2 regions of the Lysinibacillus sp. NPDC097195 genome follow, and region 2 is predicted to be linked to the other one. Evidence: predicted binding sites of a transcription regulator. Region 2 holds the regulator's gene; the other holds the start of a gene.
What was found. Region 2 encodes LexA, which represses DNA repair genes until DNA is damaged. Its sites were predicted from a motif close to CGAACATATGTTCG; they were not measured.
Positions count from the first base shown of each region.

Region 1: the regulator LexA is predicted to act here: its motif matches at 2,707-2,720, upstream of ACIQXI_RS00825 (YolD-like family protein).

Region 1 is NZ_JBIWDP010000001.1:158,726-163,565, reverse strand. Features, by position in the region: gene rpsD (30S ribosomal protein S4) at 1-21, shown strand, start outside; gene ACIQXI_RS00845 (SHOCT domain-containing protein) at 342-1,301, shown strand; gene ACIQXI_RS00840 (hypothetical protein) at 1,344-1,670, opposite strand; gene ACIQXI_RS00835 (YhjD family protein) at 1,667-2,017, opposite strand; gene ACIQXI_RS00830 (YolD-like family protein) at 2,010-2,348, opposite strand; gene ACIQXI_RS00825 (YolD-like family protein) at 2,367-2,687, opposite strand; gene ACIQXI_RS00820 (hypothetical protein) at 2,812-4,665, opposite strand; gene ACIQXI_RS00815 (Panacea domain-containing protein) at 4,711-4,840, opposite strand, start outside.
Region 2 is NZ_JBIWDP010000001.1:1,972,368-1,990,035, reverse strand. Features, by position in the region: gene ACIQXI_RS10330 (prepilin peptidase) at 35-787, shown strand; gene ACIQXI_RS10325 (gamma-glutamyl-gamma-aminobutyrate hydrolase family protein) at 800-1,522, shown strand; gene lexA (transcriptional repressor LexA) at 1,564-2,181, opposite strand; gene yneA (cell division suppressor protein YneA) at 2,347-2,661, shown strand; gene ACIQXI_RS10310 (YneB family resolvase-like protein) at 2,664-3,329, shown strand; gene ACIQXI_RS10305 (GNAT family N-acetyltransferase) at 3,326-3,862, opposite strand; gene ACIQXI_RS10300 (DUF896 domain-containing protein) at 4,035-4,268, shown strand; gene tkt (transketolase) at 4,489-6,483, shown strand; gene ACIQXI_RS10290 (hypothetical protein) at 6,887-7,270, shown strand; gene ACIQXI_RS10285 (hypothetical protein) at 7,345-7,566, opposite strand; gene ACIQXI_RS10280 (LysR family transcriptional regulator) at 7,580-8,233, opposite strand; gene ACIQXI_RS10275 (sulfite exporter TauE/SafE family protein) at 8,333-8,587, shown strand; gene ACIQXI_RS10270 (TSUP family transporter) at 8,572-9,018, shown strand; gene ACIQXI_RS10265 (response regulator transcription factor) at 9,277-9,909, opposite strand; gene ACIQXI_RS10260 (sensor histidine kinase) at 9,884-10,921, opposite strand; gene liaF (cell wall-active antibiotics response protein LiaF) at 10,918-11,607, opposite strand; gene ACIQXI_RS10250 (alpha/beta fold hydrolase) at 11,624-12,661, opposite strand; gene ACIQXI_RS10245 (PspA/IM30 family protein) at 12,850-13,488, opposite strand; gene ACIQXI_RS10240 (lmo0954 family membrane protein) at 13,505-13,858, opposite strand; gene sirA (sporulation inhibitor of replication protein SirA) at 14,088-14,513, shown strand; gene ACIQXI_RS10230 (YneF family protein) at 14,614-14,832, shown strand; gene ACIQXI_RS10225 (hypothetical protein) at 14,944-15,093, shown strand; gene ACIQXI_RS10220 (GNAT family N-acetyltransferase) at 15,105-15,974, shown strand; gene ACIQXI_RS10215 (CobW family GTP-binding protein) at 16,017-17,024, opposite strand; gene ACIQXI_RS10210 (hypothetical protein) at 17,021-17,356, opposite strand; gene ACIQXI_RS10205 (polysaccharide deacetylase family protein) at 17,368-17,668, opposite strand, start outside.

The sequences.
Region 1 (4,840 bases), 1.8 Mb from region 2:
GTAGAGTACTACTCTCGTTAATTTTTTAACGTTAGAATGTTTGCGTTTCTTAAACCCCGCAACCTTGTTCATTCAAGTGTTTGCGGGGTTTTTGTTTATATTATACCCTTCGTTTATTTAGGATTATTTTGTTTTGTTTTGGGGGAGCGATTGGGGGAGCGATTGGGGGAGCGATTTTTTCACTATAACTATTAACTACAAACAACTAACGGACAGGTGTACATTAATTAAAAATCACTCCCAAGGTATTTAGTCCTATTTCCATTACATACTGACAAGACCTACCATTATTGATACAATTTTAGTGTATTACCATTATACATATGGAAGGAGGAAATAAATTGTACGCATTAGAACAAATAAAAGAATATCTAAAACCCGAAGGATCTCTTGTTATCAATAATTTCAAGAAAGATATTAATTTAATTGCTGAGCAAATAAATGACCAGGAAATAATTGAACAAGCAGGTATTGTTTCTGGGGGATTATTTAAACAACGTTTAGCTGTTTTAACTTCTAGTCGAATCCTTACTACAGATAAACATAAGAAAATTGTTACTTATGACTTAAACAAAATTCTTAAAGTTTCCTTTAATAAGAAAATGACTATAACTGAAATGATTTTTGCTTACAACGAAGAAGAACAGATTATTAGTTTTAATAACGTTGAGACCAGTTTATCTTTTCTATCAGAGATAAAAAATGTTCTCGGCATTGTCCCTGAAGAAAAGGAAGAAGTAACTGATAAACGACAAATCGTTCGAGTAATGAAGCCAATTAAGATGAACATTGAAATTCTAAACGGCAAAGAGCAGTTAAAGGAACAAGGAAACAGTTTCAAACTTACTCAAACAAAGCCTGGTATTGTAGGGATTTCAGTCAATTATAATGAAGCTGAGACATTTCAGTTAATTAAATGGGACCGTGTCGAAAATATTCAGAAGAGTGCTCTTGATATAGCTGGTTGGAGTATGATTGGCAGTACTTTCGGTAATGCAGGGGCTATTGCTGGGGCTATGGGAGCTAATGTAGGTAAAGATAAATCAGTAGCGACTCTGTTTTTAAAGCGAGATAACGGTGAAAAAGTTCCTTTAGTAATAAAATGTGATAAGAAAGATCTTGAAAAACTTTCATTATTAATTGTTGCCGAAGAGGAAGAAAAAGTTCAAGCAGCCGTTACTCCTCCTAGTACATCAACAATACCTACTGATGAATTAATTAAATTAAAAGAACTATTAGATGCTGGCATTCTTACACAAGATGAGTTTGATGCCAAGAAAAAACAATTGTTGGGAATTTAAGTCACTCAATCGAGTGACTTTTTAATGTTTTTCATGATTTTTCTAGTTTATCAGTACGTTACTTCCCTTAACACATATATGAATTATCCCATTTCCTTTCACAAACACTCGTACATTTTCATTTGTTTCTTTTAATATGTGTTTAATTGCATAAACAATTTCCCAATCTTGAATATGTTCATAACCTTTAGCGTGAGATAAACTAGCGTGGTTTGTTGTATCATTTTTACTATGAATAATTATAGTATCTTTACACTCGTATATTTTTATAATTACATCATTAGGCATGTTTCGAGTCATTACTTGTAATGCATCTGTTTTTTTCTTTGTTACATCTTTAAATGTTTTAGTTAGATATTTTACAGTCATATTCTCTCTCTCCCTAAGTATCTAAATATTAATGCTTCCACATTTGTTTTTAGAGCTTGTTTAGCATATCTCAGTACTACATCTTCTCCAGGCGTTTTAATAACAACGTCACTAAAGTATTGGTCTATATTAATCCACTTCACTACTTCGATTTTTTGTTTAGCTAACATTCGCTTTTGGTTGAAAAAATCGCTTCTTATATCTTTCAATAGGTCGTCCACTATTCTGATATATACCTCTGACATTTTTAGATTTCCTAGTTTATCATAATCATTCTGCAAAGATTTTACGGCCATATCCAAAAGAATAAATTGATGTACATTTCTGCGCTCATCAGGCTTAATCATCAAAGTCTACCAATGACGCTTTTTGTATCATATCAAAGGTAATATGCTTGATTGACAAGTCTGTATCTAAAAGTAACTCCTTTTTATAAATATCTGTCCCAGTAATCATTCCAATTTCATCAAATATTTTTTGATTTTTCCAAAGTGTGAGCTTAATTAGCTTTTGCATTTTGAAAGCTTGCTGAATTGTTTGTTCTATCTCATCAAGCTCCCATTCAGTCAACTCGCGTTTTTTATCGTAAAACTGTTTTCTTTTCCACTCCTTTAACTGAACCAAGTGTTCAGGTAGCATCAATGATGTCCATTTCATATTTCCGCGGTCATTTATCATTACAATCACTCTCCACAATTATTCAACGTCAGATACTTTTAAAATGTCTAAAAAATGTATCTTATGGATGCCCATATATCTGTCTTTTATGTGGATTAATTTAGTGTTTGCATCCATTTTTACGACCGTACCTTCCAATAGCTCATCATGTTTATAAATTATGTATGTATAAATTTTATTTTCTTGCATTGATTCTGATAATACATAGGCTATTTCTTCAAGGTCAAATTCATCTCGTGCTAAATGCTTTGGTTCTTTTACTAGCCTAGATTGAGCTCTTTGTTCTTCTAATTTCTTCATCTTTGAATTTTTTGTTGGTTTTGTAACTGCTGCCGACACTGTAAACTCTCCTCACATAAGAACATTTGTTTGTTTTTAATTCATTATAGAACATTAGTTTTTATTTTAGCAATAAAAAACCAAGAAAGTTATTTACCCTTCTTGGTTTTTACTAAAGTTAGTTTTATTTACTAAATAATTTTAAGATTAATTGCTCTAAAATATCTGTTAACAATATTTCGCTTTTTACCTTTTCTTGAGAATAATTAATTCTCAAAGCTTTGTAAATCACTTTCATTATTTCTTTATCATTAAAGAAATTAAGACCGTATTTAGAAGAAGCTTCTTCTATTTTTTTTATCATGTATTCTTTGTATTCGTCATCTATAAACTCGTCAGTTATATTTATTTCTGTCCCTATTTCGTTTCGATCTTTAGCATACCATAATTTTTCTTTTATTGAATACATATGTTGTGCATATAATAATATGAATGCTTTTTTTATACAATAATCATATGTTTCTTCATTGATTTTGCTTGAATATACAATATTTTCTGAGACACCTTCAATTTTTTCGCCAGCTTCTAATATTGTAGTAAATAAAAATTTATTTTTCTTCAAACGTATTAAACCCATATTGATTTCCTTACCAGTATTATTTGTAATTAAATACTTGACCAAAAAACCAGTAATTTGGTAATTAGAGATTTCAATACTTTTAACTAAATTTTGTATCAATATAGTTAATAATGATTTCTTATTGAATTTTTTCACTACATTAAAATCATATACCACATTTGTTATGTTTTTTAGTTGATTATTACTAACTAATTTCATTAATAAATTTCTATAAGCTGTCAATGTTTGTTCTTCTGGAACTTCTTTCAATCCATCTAAAAAGATTTTTATTTGTTTCTCTTCTTTAGTATCCAGTATATCCAACAAGTCATTTAAACTTATTCTAAATATTTTAGTTAAAGTTTCATCAGTCTCTATATACATATTAAAATAGAGTTCAACTGCTTTTGTTGCTTTGTTATATTGTTGATTTTTAAATAAAGAACTAATAAGTGCCAAATTACTTCTTATTGCAGATTGATATAATTTAATAAATTCTTTTTCTTCATTTTTCAAAAGTTCAGTTGAGACATGAATAACAATTCCTTCTGAAGTCTCCTTGAAAGGATTTTTGAACTTATTAAACACTTCTTTAAATTCATTAATATTCTCTTCAAACTCTTTATTCATATTATTGTCTGCTACAAATTTAAGATTTTGAAATACACTTTCTATACTAAAGTGAAATATCCTATATCTGTCTTTTATAAGAAGTTTAAAGAGTTTAAACCTATTCATATTAATTAAAGAGTCACATAAAATATTCGAATGTTTAACAGAATCTACAAGCATACTGTCTAAACTCATTGTTCTAAATAAATATTTAACAAGTACAATTATATAATATATTAAGAAAATTAATGACAAAAATAATGTTATTACTCTTAGTAATAATAATTTTGTTATATCCAAAGTATGCTTAATATCATTATCCAAAAACCAATTATAAGCACCGTTAACTAAGCTTCCGAAGATAATATTAAAAATCATTAACTTTATTACCCTTAATAAAAGTTTATTTTTAAATTTATCAGTAGATGCAGATGGAGAAACACTTTTTTGCTCACGATAAGTAAATACATAAATAGCAGATAATAAGGAGATGATTATTGTTAGGGAACTTATAATAGTGAAGATCATATTTTTTACAATATGATCATCTATATGGTTAAACCCAAAAAAACTCTTTAAAACAATTGAATTTCCTATTAGCCAATTAGGTACTTTTATTTGAGAAACAAAATAATACAAAACAAATGTAATCATAATAATTGGTATAAAAGTAAAAACAACAGACAAGAAATCATTTTTTTTAGATTTATCGACTTTATATTTTACCCAATCTATTAACGTTCTAATAAAATAATATATGTATTTAGCCTTATTGGCCCACCAATCCCATTTTTGTATACGAGCCACCTCTTTTTATATAAATTAAATAAAAAGAGCGACATAATCGCTCTTTTATGCTTCTGTATATTCGTACTGATCTCTGAAGTATTCACTAATCAGTTTGATGCTGATAACATCATCTTTATCAGTGAATAACCAAGGATCTTCTTGATGAGTTAGTTCCTCCAAAGTCTTTCCGTCT
Region 2 (17,668 bases):
GTATGGGCGCTTGTTGGTTTAGGAGGCAATAAAAATGGATATGGCTTATACAATACTAATTTTCGTCTTTGGGCTTGTGTTTGGATCGTTTTATAATGTTGTCGGTTTACGTGTGCCGAAGAAGGAGTCGATTGTTTCACCTCCTTCGCACTGTACGACTTGTCAGAGGCAATTAACGGCAATAGATTTAGTGCCGGTGCTGTCTTATTTGTTTTTAGGTGGAAAATGTCGAGGTTGTGAGCAAAAAATTTCCTGGATTTATCCGCTAATGGAGCTATTAACAGGGGGATTATTCGCCTTTGCCTATTGGCAATTCGGCTTTAGCCAAGAGTTTGTCGTCGCACTATTATTCATTTCTTTATTAATAATCATCGTGGTTTCAGATTTTGCCTATATGCTAATTCCAGATAAAGTGCTGTTGTTCTTTTTTCCACTATTAGCATTAGGACGGGTGTTGTCGCCCTTAACCCCTTGGTGGGATAGTATCGTTGGTGCTGTCGTCGGCTTTAGCATATTATATGGTATCGCTGTCGTATCACGAGGTGGAATGGGTGGTGGCGATATTAAATTATTCTTTTTAATTGGTCTTGTGCTTGGCACGATTAATACGTTATTGACCCTTTTTATAGCAGCGGTAATAGGTATGATAGTTGGCATAATTGTGCTGAAAGTACGGCAACAAGGTCGGAAAACGCCGATTCCATTTGGACCATCGATTGCGTTAGCAGCGGTAGTAGTGTATTTCTATGGCGATGTCTTAATAGATTGGTATGTAGGATTTTGGTAAGGGGGTATAGGAATGAAACCGATTATTGGTATAACAGCGTTTGCAGAAGATGATTTATCGTCAAGATTAAATGTAGCCTACAGCAAAAGTATCATTGAAGCTGGTGGTATTCCGCTAATTATTCCATTAGGGATAGAGGAAGATGCAGCCCAAGTTTTATCGCTGACGGACGGCTTATTATTATCTGGTGGACATGATGTTCATCCATTTGAATTTGGGGCAGAGCCATTACCGAAATTAGGACAGATACATCCTGAACGAGATAGGGTAGAGCTTGCGTTAATACAGGCCGCTATTTCAAGGCATATGCCCATTTTTGGCATTTGTCGTGGAATGCAAATGCTCAATGTGGCATTCGGGGGAACTTTATACCAAGATATTGATAGCGAATACCATAGTAGTAGGCTGTTACAACATACGCAACAAGCGGCTCGTGGTGTTGCAAGTCATTATGTGCAATTAACAGCCGATACGTTGCTAAAAACGATTATGGAAGAAGAAAAAATTGCAGTGAATTCCTTTCATCATCAAGCGGTCAATGTGTTAGCTGAGAAATTCATGGTTGCGGCAAAATCGAGTGATGGCTTAATTGAGGGAATCGTTCACGAAGAGTTCCCATTTTGTCTAGCTGTTCAGTGGCATCCAGAGGAACAAGCAATTGTAGGGGATATTGCTGCACAGAAGCTTTTTAAGGCATTCGTTAATGCAAGCTTAAAATATAAAAGAGAAGCATGATAAGTGCTTCTCTTTGTTGTTTGTATAAGTATGAGAATGCATTAATGTACACGGCGATATAAGCCAACTACCTGTCCTAAAATTGAAACTTGGTCTACAATAATTGGTTCCATTGTAGCGTTTTCTGGTTGTAAGCGGAAATGATTTGTCTCCTTGAAGAAGCGTTTAACAGTTGCTTCATCTTCTTCCGTCATGGCAACGACAATATCTCCGTTATCAGCAGTTGCTTTTTGTTTGACGATAACGAGATCCCCATCTAAAATACCTGCCTCAATCATCGATTCACCCATTATTTCTAACATGAAAAGTTGATCTTCACTTGTGCCGTAAATATCAGGTAATGGGAAATATTCATCAATATTTTCAATCGCAGTAATCGGTGAACCAGCTGTTACTTTTCCTACAAGTGGTACATGGATAACACTTTGCTTTTGAATTGAATCTTCAGGTTCTAAAATTTCAATAGCTCGTGGTTTAGTAGGGTCACGTCGAATATAGCCCTTTTGTTCTAAACGAGCTAAATGGCCATGAACTGTTGAGCTTGATGCAAGTCCAACTGCTTCACCAATCTCACGTACAGATGGTGGATACCCTTTTGCGCGTACTTCTTCTTTAATAAACGCTAGTATGTCCTCTTGTCTTTTCGAAACTTTTTTCATGATTGCTCACCTCTTTTTTTTAGATCATTCTTCTTATTTGATAGTATAGCAGAATGCGAACACTTATGCAAACATAGGTTCGAAAAGTGTTTGACAAAAACATTTGTTCGTTTTATTATAAGAACATACATTCCGAACAAACATTCTGAAAAGGGGAAAAGATGAATGAATTGGTTTAAAAAAAATACACATATTTCAATTTTATTAGGCGCATTTTTACTATTTGCAGGTTATCTTATTATTACTGATCCCGGAGACATTACTTATACTGAAATTTATATCGAACATGGCGATAGCTTATGGTCGTTAGCCGAACAATACCGTGGTAAAATGGGTACGGATGACTGGATAAAGCTTGTGAAAGCCGAGAACGAATTACATAGCGTGAAAATAGTTGCAGGAAAATCACTTGTTATACCAGTAGTGGGGGACAATGAGTTACCCACCAATTCAATTGAAATTGCGAGAAGTGAAAAATAAAAATGATGACTAAACAACAAACGGCTGTAATTTATTGCCGTGTTAGTACCGACAAAGAGACACAAAGTTCTTCGTTGGAGCGACAACAAGAGGAATTGTTACGCTATGCGAAAGAACAAAACTATGATGTGAGATGTATTTTTCAAGATAAGCATAGCGGCTATGATGTAGAGCGTGAAGGATTGCTTGAAATGCTAGATTTTATTAAAGAAAATGGTATACACGCATTATTTGTGCAAGATGAAACACGTTTAGGACGTGGTAATGCACGTATGGCTGTACTACATTTATTGCAAAAAACAGAAACAGATGTTTTTTCAATGCGAGATGCTGGCCCTGTACAATTAAATGAAATGGATACAATGTTGCTTGAAATATTAGCCATTGTTGAAGAATATCAGCGTAAAATCCATAATGCGAAAATCCGTCGCGGTATGCGTCGTGCAGTAGAAAATGGATATCGTCCTGAACATAATTTGTCTAATCGTGGTAATCCGAATGGTCAGGAACGAAAAGAAGTGCCGATAGAAGAAATTGTTAAGCTGCGCAATCGTGGCTTTACCTTTGAAGAAATTGCGATGACTCTGAAGGGGCTTGGCTTTGAAGTAAGCAAAGCAACGGTCCATAGGCGCTATCAAGAACACCAAGAAAGATTAGCAGGCAATTAATTTGCACTGCTAATCTTTTTTTCTAGCCATTCTTCCTGCAAAATGGCGTAGTAGTATTCATCCCACCATTCGTCTCCATGCGGTATACACTTTTTAAAAAATCCTTCACGTCGCATGCCTATTTTCTCCATTACTCGATAGGAGGCAATATTTTCGGGTTGGCATGTGGCAATAATTCTATGAAGCTTCATTTTAGAGAAGCCGTAATCTAATAGGGCATGTGCTGCTTCTGATGCATAGCCTTTCTGAAAATACGCAGGATTTAGCACCCAGCCAATTTCATATGTATGGTCGCCAAAGTATTGGTGGAATACTAGATGACCAATGACTTTGGGTTGATCATGTAAAACAATTGCGAAATGTTTGGCTTGCTCTCCGCTATTATCTGTAATAAATTTTTGTACTTGTTGCGCTGTATAAACACCTTCTGGCATATAGTGCATCACCGTTTGATTGGACATATAGCTATATACAGCCTGCCAATCTTGGGCCACAAATTTGCGAATCAAAAGTCGTTGTGTTGTAATATTCACCTTATTTCCTCCTAATACTTTCTGTTATTATTAGTTATACAGCACTAACATCTGGAAGTCATGTAAATTATGGCTAAGAAGTGTTTTTAAGGGTTGGTATAACTGCATTTTAAGGGAAAGCATGCTATACTTTGCATACTGAAGTAATAAAGGTATTGAAAGGTGTGTCACAATGTTATCAAAAGAAAAAATTAAGCGAATCAATGAACTAGCAGCCAAAGCAAAAGCAGGCAATTTAACGGAAGAAGAGGCGAAAGAGCGTACTTCTCTTCGCAAAGAATATTTAGATACGTTTAGAGCCACAATGCGCGATACGATTGAAAATGTGAAAGTTGTCGATGAAGAAGGCAATGACGTTACACCTGAAAAGGTAAAACAAGCGAAAAAAAATAAATTTCTAAATTAATATGTCACATTTCATCCAGTGCTCAAATGTGTAGCAATACAATTGTTATAGCTGGATAACATTCTTCATTCAGTACTTTTATTTTAAAAAGCAAGTTACAGAATGATGATAAAGTATGTCATAAATCTCAAATAGTATAACAAAAGCATTGTTTTCTAGGACAATGTTGACTAAACTGTAGTAGAACAATATATAGGACGAGAAAGGATGTCACAACATAATGACTCAACATGCGGATCAACTAGCGATTAATGCTATCCGAACATTGTCAATCGATGCAATTGAAAAAGCAAATTCAGGTCACCCAGGCTTACCAATGGGGGCAGCGCCAATGGCTTATACGCTTTGGACAAAACAACTTCGCCACAATCCGGCTAATCCAAAGTGGTTTAACCGCGATCGTTTCGTACTTTCAGCAGGTCATGGCTCTATGCTTTTATATAGCCTACTTCACCTTGGTGGTTACGGCCTACCAATGGAAGAAATCCAAAACTTCCGTCAATGGGATTCATTAACTCCAGGTCATCCAGAATACGGTCATACTGTTGGGGTAGAGGCAACTACAGGTCCACTTGGTCAAGGGATTGCCATGACAGTTGGTATGGCAATGGCAGAGCGTCATTTAGCTGCTACTTACAACAAACCAGGACATGATATTGTCGATCACTATACATTTGCGCTTTGCGGCGACGGCGACTTAATGGAAGGCGTTGCAGCTGAAGCCATTTCATTAGCTGGTCACTTAAAACTTGAAAAATTAATCGTATTATACGATTCAAACGATATTTCTTTAGATGGTGATTTAGAAAAATCATTCTCTGAAAACGTGCAAAAACGTTTTGAGTCATATGGCTGGAACTATTTAAAAGTTGCTGACGGTACAGATGTAGAAGCTGTGAACCAAGCAATCGAAGAAGCTAAAAAATCTACTGGCAAACCAACACTGATTGAAGTGAAAACAGTTATTGGATTCGGTTCTCCAAACAAATCAGGTAAAGCAGATTCTCACGGTGCGCCACTAGGTACTGACGAGGTTGTATTAACAAAAGCAGCATATGAATGGGCACATGAGCCATTCCAAATTCCTGCTGAAGTATATGATACATTCAATGCAGCAGCTGAAGTACAAGGTGCACAGTCTGAAGCAGCTTGGAATGCAAAATTTGAAGCTTACAAAGCGGAGTTCCCTGAATTAGCAGCTCAATTCGAAGATGCAATGAATGGTAAGCTGCCAGAAGATTTCGCAGCAGAATTACCAGTATATGAAGCAGGTAAATCTGTAGCAACACGTTCATCTTCAGGTGATGCAATCAACGCAATTGCGAAGAAAACTCCATCATTCTTCGGTGGTTCAGCTGACCTTGCAGGCTCAAATAAAACGACGATGAAGGGTGCAGGCGACTTCTCAGCGGATGACTATGCTGGTCGCAATATTTGGTTCGGTGTGCGTGAATTTGCAATGGGCGCAGCGATGAACGGTATGGCTCTTCATGGCGGTGTTAATGTCTTTGGCGGAACATTCTTCGTATTCTCTGATTACGTTCGTCCTGCAATCCGTCTTTCTGCTTTAATGGGTCTTCCTGTGACATATGTCTTCACACATGACTCTATTGCGGTAGGGGAAGATGGTCCAACACATGAACCAATCGAACACTTATCTTCATTACGTGCAATGCCTAATCTTTCTGTTGTTCGTCCAGCAGATGCAAATGAATCAGCAGTTGCATGGGAGCTTGCTGTTTCGTCTGAAAAAACACCAACTGTGTTAGTATTATCTCGTCAAAACTTACCAGTGCTTGACGCGTCAATCGAAACAGTGCGTGAAGGTGTAGCAAAAGGCGCTTATACGGTATCACCTGCTTCTAAAGAAGTGGCAGATGCTATTTTAATTGCAACTGGTTCTGAAGTATCACTTGCAATCGAAGCTCAAAAAGCATTAAAAGCTGAAGATATCGATGTAGCAGTCGTATCAATGCCATCAATGGATCGCTTTGAAAAACAAGATGCAGCATATAAAGAATCAGTTCTTCCAAAAGCTGTCACAAAACGTTTAGCAATTGAGATGGGTGCATCATTCGGTTGGCACAAATACACTGGCTTTGAAGGTGACGTTCTGGCAATCGACAAGTTCGGCGCTTCAGCACCAGGCGAAATCGTTATGGAAAAATACGGTTTCACTGTAGAAAATGTTGTAGCGAAAGTTAAAGCGCTATAAGATTAGCTTTCGTAAAAAAACCGCAATGCTCTAAGGGAGCACTACGGTCAGACTGTAGACAACCTCGAAAAATTTCGATTTTGTCTACAGTCTTTTTTCATTTTAAATAAATGTAGATGTCTCCTACCGTTGATTTCCGCTACGTCCGGGCGCTTTCCGCGGCCACACACGTAAGCCGCAACCCCCGCTTACGCCCGGTCCGTTGCGTCTTTCGCTGTGTGCGTTCTGAGCAGGAGTTGCCCGTCCTCAGTTTCAATCAACTTTATATGCATAACTAACAATCCACTATAAATAAAATATGATGGATAAATGGTGACGAAGAATCAAAATTAATGAACGTGAACAATTAGAAATGCTGACACATCACCAATAGATTCTAAATCGGATTTAACAGTGTCAAAAGATGAAAATCCTTTTTACATTTTCTACATCTTTTCAGTATGATAATATTATTAAAAGATGTTATACCAAAAAAATAACTTTACAAGATTTAAATAATACAAATTCTTTTGATGCGATTTTGATTACTAAAAATTATTTACAAGAAGCTTCCGATAACCAATATACTCAATTCTACTTAAATTCTTCTATACCTATTGTATTTGTTCAGTCTGATAAAGCTATTTCAGCTTTTATAATACCTAACCACACTTACGAGAATACATTTGAAAATCACGCTAAAGATTATTTTATCGGTTATTATATTAAAAAAGATGTAAAAAACAGTGATAAAAGTGAAAGCACTATAAAATTATTACAAAATAAAGTAACGTTACTCTTTAAATAAACAAAAAGTACACCACGTAAATAGTGGTGTACTTTTTGGTTGATCCTAAAAATGTATCGGAATAGCATCTATTATTATTTCGATAAAAAATTTTCTTTTAAATAACTTACAAATACCGGGTTTGTCAATTCGCTTTTTCTAGTACAAATAAATAAACTTTGCTTAATCTCTACATTTTTTATAAAGATAGGGGCCAATTTCTTCGTTTCTATGCTGTTTGTTACGCTAAGAAGTGGGGCGAGGACAATACCATAGCCAGCTTCTACAGCTTTTAACGATTCAAATAAACCTTGCATCTGTAAGCCTATCTTAGGCAATGGACAATTTTGAGTTTTGAGAATAAAAAATAGCTTCTAATAAATCTCGTGTTGAACTGCCCTTTTCACGATAAATTAATTCTTCCTTGGATAACGCACATAACGAGACATTTTGATTAGCTAATGGATGTGATGGGTGGGCAATAAATGCAAATTCAATCTCCATTAATTTATCGAAATATAGATCTTCGTGTCCTATATTACTTTGAACAACAAATCCGAAGTCCGCTTCGTACTTGCGAATTTTATCTTCAACCGATTTTACATTTCCTAGTGATACGAAAAATTCTATATTTGGATACATTAATTTGTAATTTGCGATGTATTTAGGCAAGACATAATTAATCGGTATGTAAGAGGTCGCAATATGAATTTTTTCTTCTTTGGCGACATACAATTTAAGTTTATCTTCAATTTGTCCCTCTAAGTGAAATAGGCGTAGTCCTTGTTCATAAACAAATCGCCCTTCTTCTGTTAATTGAATTCCGCGTCCTTTACTTTTCGTTAGTTTCAAACCCAACTCTTTTTCTAAATTGCGAATTTGAATCGTCACAGCAGGTTGACTTAACAGTAAGGCATTAGCTGCAGCCGTTATACTCCCTAAATCTGCAACTTTTGTAAAAATTCTTAGTGCATGTAAATTCATTATTATCACCATATTATAAATTATTTTTATGAATATGAAAAAAATATATATTTGTTTTATGTAAATTATAGCAGTAAGTTAGTAATAGAGGTGAGAGGAATGGCTATTTTCTTAAATGAATGGTTTTCAGTAGATGGATTAATGTTATTTTCTATCGGCGTAATAGCTGCGATGATTGGTGTCATGTTTGGGGCAGCAGGTTTTGTCCTACTACCAGCAATGTTATTAGTGGGTGTACCTATTCATGCTACGGTGGCAGTGAATAAGTTCGCCACAGGTATTTCTTCGTTTACCAATGTCCTCACACTAATATTTAAAAAGAAAGTAGCCTTAAAAAAATGTTGCCATTTATGATTATGGCATGTTTTGGGGGAATAACAGGTGCATTTTTGGCAACACGACTGTCTGAAAAAATAATGAATATAATAGCTTGTATTATTCTTACTTTTTCCTTTTTTATGGTCCTTAAAAATAATAGAAAAATGGGGATGGATGTAGAAGATAATTATGAAAAAGAGCCATCGTTCATCACGCCATTTTTCATTAGTATGTATGATGGTGGTTTTGGACCAGGATCTGCATTGATGAATAATATATATTTTTTAAAGAAGCAACATAGCTATTTAAAGGCTGTTGAATTAACACGTTTTGTGATGTTTTCTAGCTGCATGAGTGCTTTTGTATTTTATTATCTTTATGGCATTGTCGAATGGGGCATCTATTCCGGTCACGGTTGGCTCGATTTTGGGGTCTCATTTAGGAATGAGAATGGTGCAATATATTAAAGTGAGGTGGCTTCAAATCGCATTGCCTGCTATCTTTCTATTATTGATTGCCCAAGTTGTACGTGATTTATTGTTCTAAATCAAATGAAAAAAGGATAGCTGAATCAAATGTTCAGTTATCCTTAATTGATAAAAGTGCACAAATCGCCGATAGAATGAGGCGAATCGCCACAAAACCTCGACGAACCGCCATCAAATCCAGGTGAATCGCCACCAAAGGAGCTCGAAACACCACAAACCTGCAGGCGTTAATAAAAGTTATTTCGCTAGACCATTTTGAAAGGCGTAGACTACCGCTTGGGTACGATCTTGGACGTCTAGTTTGGCTAAAATATTGCTGACATGGGTTTTCACGGTTTTTAAGGCAATGAATAAGTCATCGGCGATTTCTTGATTTGCCTTGCCTTTTGCCATCAATAATAGCACTTCCATTTCGCGCTCAGTTAATTGCTCGTAAAGTGGTGTATTCGTACCATAGCGCATACGATGCATCATTTTAGACGTGACTTCTGGTTCTAAAACAGTTTCTCCGCCCATTGTTTTACGTATAGCATCGGCTATTTGTTTGGCGTTAGATGTTTTTAAAATATAACTAATGGCACCAGCCTCTAGGGCAGGATAAACTTTATCATCATCCAAAAAGCTCGTGACCATCATGATTTTCGCTTCTGGCCAAGCTTCTAATATTTTGGCAGTCGCTTCGGCTCCTGTCATAACAGGCATGACATTGTCCATTAAAATAATATCAGGACGCAGGGCGAGCGCACGTTCAACAGCCACCGCTCCATTTTCCGCTTCGCCAACAACTGTAATATCAGGCTGTGCTGACAGGTAGGCAGATACGCCAATTCGTACCATCTCGTGATCATCCACTATTAATACTTGAATCAACTTCAACAACCTCCTTCTGTAGTGGAACCTTTACCTCTACAATCGTACCTTCGTCTGGTACAGATACAATTTTATACTTACAACCAATTTCCACCGCGCGCTCGGCAATATTTTGTAAACCATACGATGCCGATTTATCGGCTTCTACATCAAAGCCAAGGCCATTATCTTGAATACGTAATATCGCTAAATCATCTCTAGCAACAAGTAATAGTTCAACCTCGGTTGCTTTTGAATGGCGCAACGTATTCGATAATGCTTCTTGGGCAATGCGGAACAAATGGTCTTCCTCTGCCTTCGTTAATGCGATTTCTTCTAGCTCATATTCAATATGAAAATACACTTTTTGTTGCAGCTCAATAATCAATTCCTCTAAGCCTTGTGCGAGTGTTTTATTGTGTAAGGCTACAGGACGTAGATGCAATAGTAATGCGCGCATTTCCAACTGAGCTTGTTGGACGATTTTTTCTACTTGTTTTAAACTTTTAGCATTTTCATCACTTTCAGTTAAAGCAGAAAGTAACATCGAGGCAGCAAATAATTGCTGTGAAACAGAGTCATGGAGCTCACGTGCTAGACGCTGACGTTCGGCAATGATGCGCTCTTGGATGACTTTATCGTTAGCTTCAGCACGCTCATTGGAAAGTCGCTGTAAGCTTTTTCGTTGTGTATCAATTAACTCGCCCGTTTGCACAATTGCCTTTTTTAATGGTTTTGGCAGCGCATGCTTTTTAGGTAGCACGAAATCTGGCTCGATTAATTCTTTTACAAAGCGGGTAGCCTGCGCCTCACGTGCACGAGCAGTCATACTAATCCAACTCCCAATAAAAAAACTAATCGCAAATAGACTAATTAAAATAATGGCGCCTAATGGGATATTGTCATAGTTTTGTTGCCATAAAGGTTGCCAAACTTTCTCGTTTGGTTCGCCCCATATAGCATATAGCAGGCCAAATGCCGCTCCAATTAATATAAAAAATAGCGTAAATACTCTTGAAAGAAAGGCAATCATTTACGTAACACCTCCAAATCTCCTAGCCAAGTAGCAACGTGAATGATGAGGGTACGTTTGGCATCTTCAGGGTTACCATCGGACACTACGATACTTTCATTCAGTAGTCGTTGGGGCCCTCCTTGCAGACAAGTAAATTCGCCGAATAACGTCGTGTAATGTAAACGAAACGGAATTTCGTAAGGAACATAAATTTGTACTTTGCCAATGCCTTGTCGAATTGTAATAAAACTTGGGCCAGCAGGTAATATCGTTTGGGTTGTATCAATTGTAATATCACCTGCTAGACGTTGAATCTGTACATCTTGCCATTTATAGGCTTCGTCGGGTGCAGGAAGTGTGCCAAATAATTCGTTTTTAGTTGCTGGTGGCTTGTCAAACTCAACGTTGACGATTTTTGGTTCATTTTCTCGTTGTAAGTATTGATAGAGCATATATAAGAGCATAATAACGATAAAAAGGCGCAAACTCCACATCGTAAAGAGGGAGATGACGATGAAAAAAATACCTGACCATTTTAAAAATCTTTTGTTTTTTGAGAAGCTTAAATACAGCAGGACAGCGCCAATAAGTAAACAAAAAGCGCCGCCATTATTGAAAATTGTGAGCTCTACAAAAACGAGTAAAAAGAAGCATAGTACCCAAAACGTAAGTTTATTTGTTGTGAAATTTTGCAAGAGGGTCACCCTTCTTTCTACTATATTAATAATGAGCTTCTACCATCCTCTTAATCGTTTGAGGTATTATCTCAGCATCAAGTGCATTTGGATAATGGGCAGAGTGCTCTAAAGTACTAAATTGTTTACCATTAGGTGCATCTAGAAATTCATAGTATTGTTGTGCTAATTCATAATTTGTCTGTTTATCGTATTTCCCTTGAATAAAATATACAGGGACATCCATACGCTTTACAGAATCAAAAAAATCGGTCTCAATAATTTCCTTTTTAAGTTCGGTGCTTTTGATCAGGCTGAATTGTGGACCTGAAATAAATGCCTTATATAAATCCTGGATAGAGTAATCCGGAGACGTAAATGCACCTTTAATCAAACTAATAACATTAACCTTGTCAATCTTCTCATCATAATAATTCATACCTTTATATTGATTAATAAGACCACTAAATTGATCTTCAGCATCTGCTAGATAGGGCCCTTTACCTAACTGCTTTAATATTTGCAGTGTCTTGGTATCATCATTAGCAATGGCTTCATCCTTTAACCAATTATAACCAAGTTCTTGCCCTTTACTACTACTCGTTAGTTGTGATATGCCCATGTAGGCGTGGAATTTTTCTGGATACTTTGCGACTAATTGAGTGCCAATCACTGTTCCAAATGATTGAGCAATAACGAATATTTGTTCTTGCTGATAAGTTTCTCTAATATAATCAACGATAACATTAGCATCATCTGTGAATTGTCGTAGGTTCATGGTCGTAAGCGATAAATCTTTGTTAAAACTTTTACCTGAGCCTCTTTGATCATAATACACAGCTACGCAATGTTCGGTTATTTCCGGATATAATGTTCGTGCACTGACGCCATATGGGAACGGGGAACCCGGCCCACCATGTAAAAATAAACAAAATGGTTTGTTTTTGTCTTGGCCTTCAACTAATAGAAACTGTCTGTCTCCGTTTACATTTAATTCTTTTAGCTCACTAATCCCACCATTTTCAATTAGTTCACTACCTTTTTGTTGAATATGCTGTTGTGCGATAAAACGATAACTTAACAATACGATAGTCAAAAAAATAAGTATAAGAAAAGCAAAAATACATATAGTAATCAAGTGATTAAACCGTTTCCTTTTATTATTTTTTTTCATTTATCATTATCCTTTATCTCTTTTTATTCCCCCTATACTCAAAGAAATGGGATGCTTCAATAATTGAGGCATCCCTTATTTCTTTCCATTATATCATGTTATTTCTTTTCGATGAGTAGTGGAGAAGAAGCTTCAGTTGTATTTTTTTCTAATGCCGCTAAACGTGCCTCGAAAGTTGTAATCTCATGCTCTTTATCGATACGGTGTGCCAGCTTATCGATATAAGATTCTAAATCCTCGAAGTTAGCTTTATTGTTGTTGGCAAGCATACCGTCCATTTGATGGTGCGCACGCGTCACATTCTCTTTGCCCATTAGCTGTAATTGACGTACTTTCATATCTTTAATTTTGTGCTTCATCGTTTCAAATTTGCGTTCAAGCTCAAAGTATTCACGTGTGCCGGCCTCGATGCTCGCTTGTAACGTATGGTTACGAGCAGCGTAAGCGGCTACTTCGTCTGATGCGAAGTCAATTAAATCTTGTTCACCACTAGCAATTGCTAATTGTAATTGTGCCTCACGTTTTGCTAATAATTCAGTGTTTTGTTTGAGTTCAAGTTCCATCTTTTCTTTAAGCTTACCTTGACGTTCTAATAATTTGCCCGTTTGTTCAGTTTGCTTTTCCGCCTCGCGGATGTACTGGTTTAACATGGCAATAGGATTTTTTTGTTCCTTTTTATCAAATACTTGATGTAAGTCAGCCTCGATTGTATATCTAAAACGTTGGAATAAGTTCATTATTAATTCGCTCCTTTTATTTTGTTAAATTTGACCATTCTTTTTCGAAGTTTGTGAACGGATCTTCTTCTTTCGCTTCCACTGTAGGGATTTTTACATCTTCGCCTTTCCACTTTTTGTAGATCACGTAAATAATGGCGATGGCTGCAAGACCGATCATTGCTGGAATATTAGAGACAGCAGATAATACGCCAATTAGACCAACAGTAAACCAAATAATTTTTGCAAATGTCGATTTACTACCAATGTAGAAGTGCATGCCTAGTGCAACAAGTACACCTGAAAATAATAAGCCCGTAATAGGCCCGATTAAGGCAAGTGCGACACAGGCTGCAATAATACCACCAGTTAATAACAGAAATTTTTTCATATAAATTAGCTCCTTTCGTTTGTACCTTTATGTTACCTGTTTGACAGAACATCTAAAACGGACCGGAAATGGATTTTCCTCTAGGTCTTGAGGCTGAGCTTTTTGTGATAAGCTGAAACTAGAAGGTTTTCGACAAAAATAGAAGATGGTCGCCTCCTTCGTTTGACAAATTAACAACTTCTAATCCGCTATACTAACGTTAAAGAAACTGAGCGAAGGGGGATTTCTGGTGAGAACCTATTCCATATATAAAATAAAAGAAGAGCATTTAACGTTTATTTTCGGCAGAGAGCGTAAGTTATTAGAAATGATGCAGGGCTGTGAAGATGCCAATGAGAAATCCTTAAAAGAACTCGCGTATATATGTGAAACTGTTCGCTTCGACGAAATTGCTACTATGTTAGAGGCACAGCTAGATTCAAAATATGCACATTTAGAAAGAGCACGTAATGCTCTATTTTTAGAACACCCGATAAAAGGGAAGATGGCGATTTATTTAGTAGAGCGCAAAATCTGTGTTTATTGTGAAGGCTCTCGCATGCTTGACTTGGATTTATTCCAAATGCTAGCAAAAATGAGTGAGCGATTTATCGCTTTTAATAAACAAGATAATGAATGTGGTTGGCTAAAGCCGATGAAGTATACAATGCACTAGGAATTTTCACTATAATATATAGTAACACGCTAGTATTTGGTGTATAATGGAGCGTGGAGAGTTTTTTTCTCGGTATATTGTAGTGGAGGAGGTTGGTTGTATGCCTACATGGGGCTGGATTATTGTTGTAATTATCGCATTAGCAGCTGGCGCAGCACTTGGTTTCTACTTTGCACGTCAAGCTATGATGAAATATTTAAAAGAAAACCCACCAATTAACGAACAAATGATTCGAATGATGATGGCACAAATGGGTCGTACGCCGTCTGAAAAGCAAGTACGCCAAATGATGACTCAAATGAATAAATTCCAAAAATAATTGGAGTTTTTAAGGAGCAACTGGTTTAGTAAACCGGTTGCTTTTTTCGTGTTCTTGTCTATTTTTTATAATTTGGATATGATTGGTATAGAAGCGCAAGGGGGAATATGAATGGACATAATAATTGGCATCGCACTGATCATTCTTATATTTTTTTCATCAAGTATTATAGAGAAAAGATTAAAAAATATTGAAAAGCAAAATAGTCGTGTTATCGACATTTTAGAAGAAATAAAAGAGGAGATAAAACATGGGAAGTGAGGTGACATGATATGTTTGCAACGATCGAAAAAGCACTAGATATTGAGGAATTAGCGCAGTTTTTAGCGGAGATGAATAAACAAAAAACGTCCCATATTGGATATTGTGGAGACGAAGCAGAGGAAATCTTACAAACATTGCAAGCAGATTTTATAGCTAAAGATGGTACTATCAACTTTATCATTGCACGAAATCATGAGGGAGCTATTATTGCAGCAATTGGTATAGATATGGACGATGCCAGTGCAGAAGTATGGGGGCCGTTTAATCAAACTGGTTCTAGTGATTTACAACAGCGATTATGGCAACAACTAGTAAGTGTGTATCCGACGGTGCAAAGTTATTATTTTTTTATTAATCATCAAAATTTGCAGCAACAAGCTTTTATGGATGCACTAAATGCGCAAAAGAGTGGGGAACATTTTGTTTTAGAAATTAAGGAAAACGCCTTTAATAAAGTAAGTGAAATAAAAAGTGAGCCGTTTAAGCAAAGTGATTTTTCACAATTTGAAACATTACACGCAGAAACATTTCCAGGTACTTATTACGATGCCGCTACAATTATAGAAAGATTAAGCGCTAATCGTATATTAAAGGTTCTTAAAAATGAATCAGATGATTTGCAAGGTTATGCGTACTTTGAAGTGAATAGTGAAATGGCAGAAGCTTCATTAGAATATTTAGCCATCGCTCAAAATGCGCAAAATCAAGGTTTAGGCACTATGTTATTGCAAGAAGTGCTGACAGAAATGTTTGCCTACGTACATATTCATCACATTACATTATGTGTAGATAATACGAATAGCCAAGCGAATCACCTTTATTTTAAAGCAGGCTTTACAGCGCAAGATATTTTAGTCAGTTACGCTTTACGAATATAACAAACGTACTTAGCTGAAGAATAAGCACGTTTTTTTAGTATCCTAGATGGAGTGAACCTGTAGTAAATCGACTTTTGTACCGAGAAATGTTTGGAAGGACAATAATGATTGTTTCAATAAGTCAGTAGGGATAGCTTTCGTAATAAAGACAATATATGAAACTTGCGTGTTATCTGGCCATTCATGTAAATGGATAGGTGGATGAATAATATGTTGTACACCATTTAAGATGATTGGCCCCGCTTCACCGACATCGAGCAGTCCTTTGACGCGCAGAATGTTTTCGCCTCTTGCATAGAGCAATAAACTGAGCCATACACCAAAACTATTCCAATTTAAAGGTTGTAAAAAAGCGAAAGAAATCGAATTTATGTGCGATTGGATAGTTTGTGATGTTAACTGATTGTTGCGAGGTAGCACGTTACTAAAATGTTGTTTACTTGCGACATGTAAGATTGATGGCTCTACATTACCGTTTTCCACATTCAGTATAGTACAGCTTGGGTTAATTTTTATGATTTCAGCACGAATAAACGCCAGTTCTTCCTTTGTTACTAAATCGATTTTCGTTAGAGCAACCGTATCCGCTGTCGAGATTTGCTTTATGGTTGTTTCGTGATTGCGCATTTGCATCGCTCCATTTTTTGCATCGACGGTCGTAATGACTCCATCTACAACAAAGTGATGCTGTAAAATAGGATGCGTCATGATTGTAAATAAAATCGGAGCGGGATCTGCTAAGCCCGTTGTTTCAATAATAATACGATCAAACGTAATATCTCCTTGTTCATAGCAAAATAAGTAATTTTGCAATTCTTCGGCTAAATCTTCACGCGACTGACAACAAATACAACCTCCTTGAAGTAATGTCGTTTTTTCTTCTGCTTGTCTTAGTAAATAATGATCTAAGCCGATTTTGCCAAACTCATTAACGATAACGGCGATATTTTCCTTCAGCTGATGATGTGTTAATAAGTTTTGCAGCAATGTCGTTTTACCGCTCCCTAAGCTACCAGTAATAATTGTCACGGCTTTTTTTGTTGCTTTCATCTATCATCACTCGATTCAATTTTATCCCTTAAGTTAGTGCTCAGTGGGTCAATTGCATAGCCAATCCGTTTTTCAACTTCCGCCCATAACGAACCTAAATCATGCACGATGGACGTAGTGCCTTTTAAATCACTCAGAATAAATTTACTGCCATTCCAATCCGTTAGCTTTAACTGATAGAACACTAAAATTATATTGATGAAATGAACGCGCTCATTTCTCGCTTGCTGTCGAACACGTTGTAAGTCACCGACGATTACTTCTGATGTAGCATTATTTTTAACATCCGTCCAATGTACATTGGCAATAAAATCACCGCAAAAAATACACATTAACTTGCTCCTTATGTGCGCGGATAACGATTGGCGAAATCGTTTGCAATTTCATGAAATGTAACCCACCGAACATGTTCATGGGAATTAATATAAGTGATAAGGCGATGATGCATTTGGAGCACTTGCGGACGCCCACTAACATCGGGATGGATGGTCATCGTAAAGACAGCATAATCCATATTTTCGTAAACCCAATCGAATTGGTCTTTCCACATTTGTTCGATATCGCGTGGATTCACAAAGCCATGACTGTTTGGCGATTTTTTAATAAACATCATTGGCGGTAAATCATCCAAATACCAATTGGCA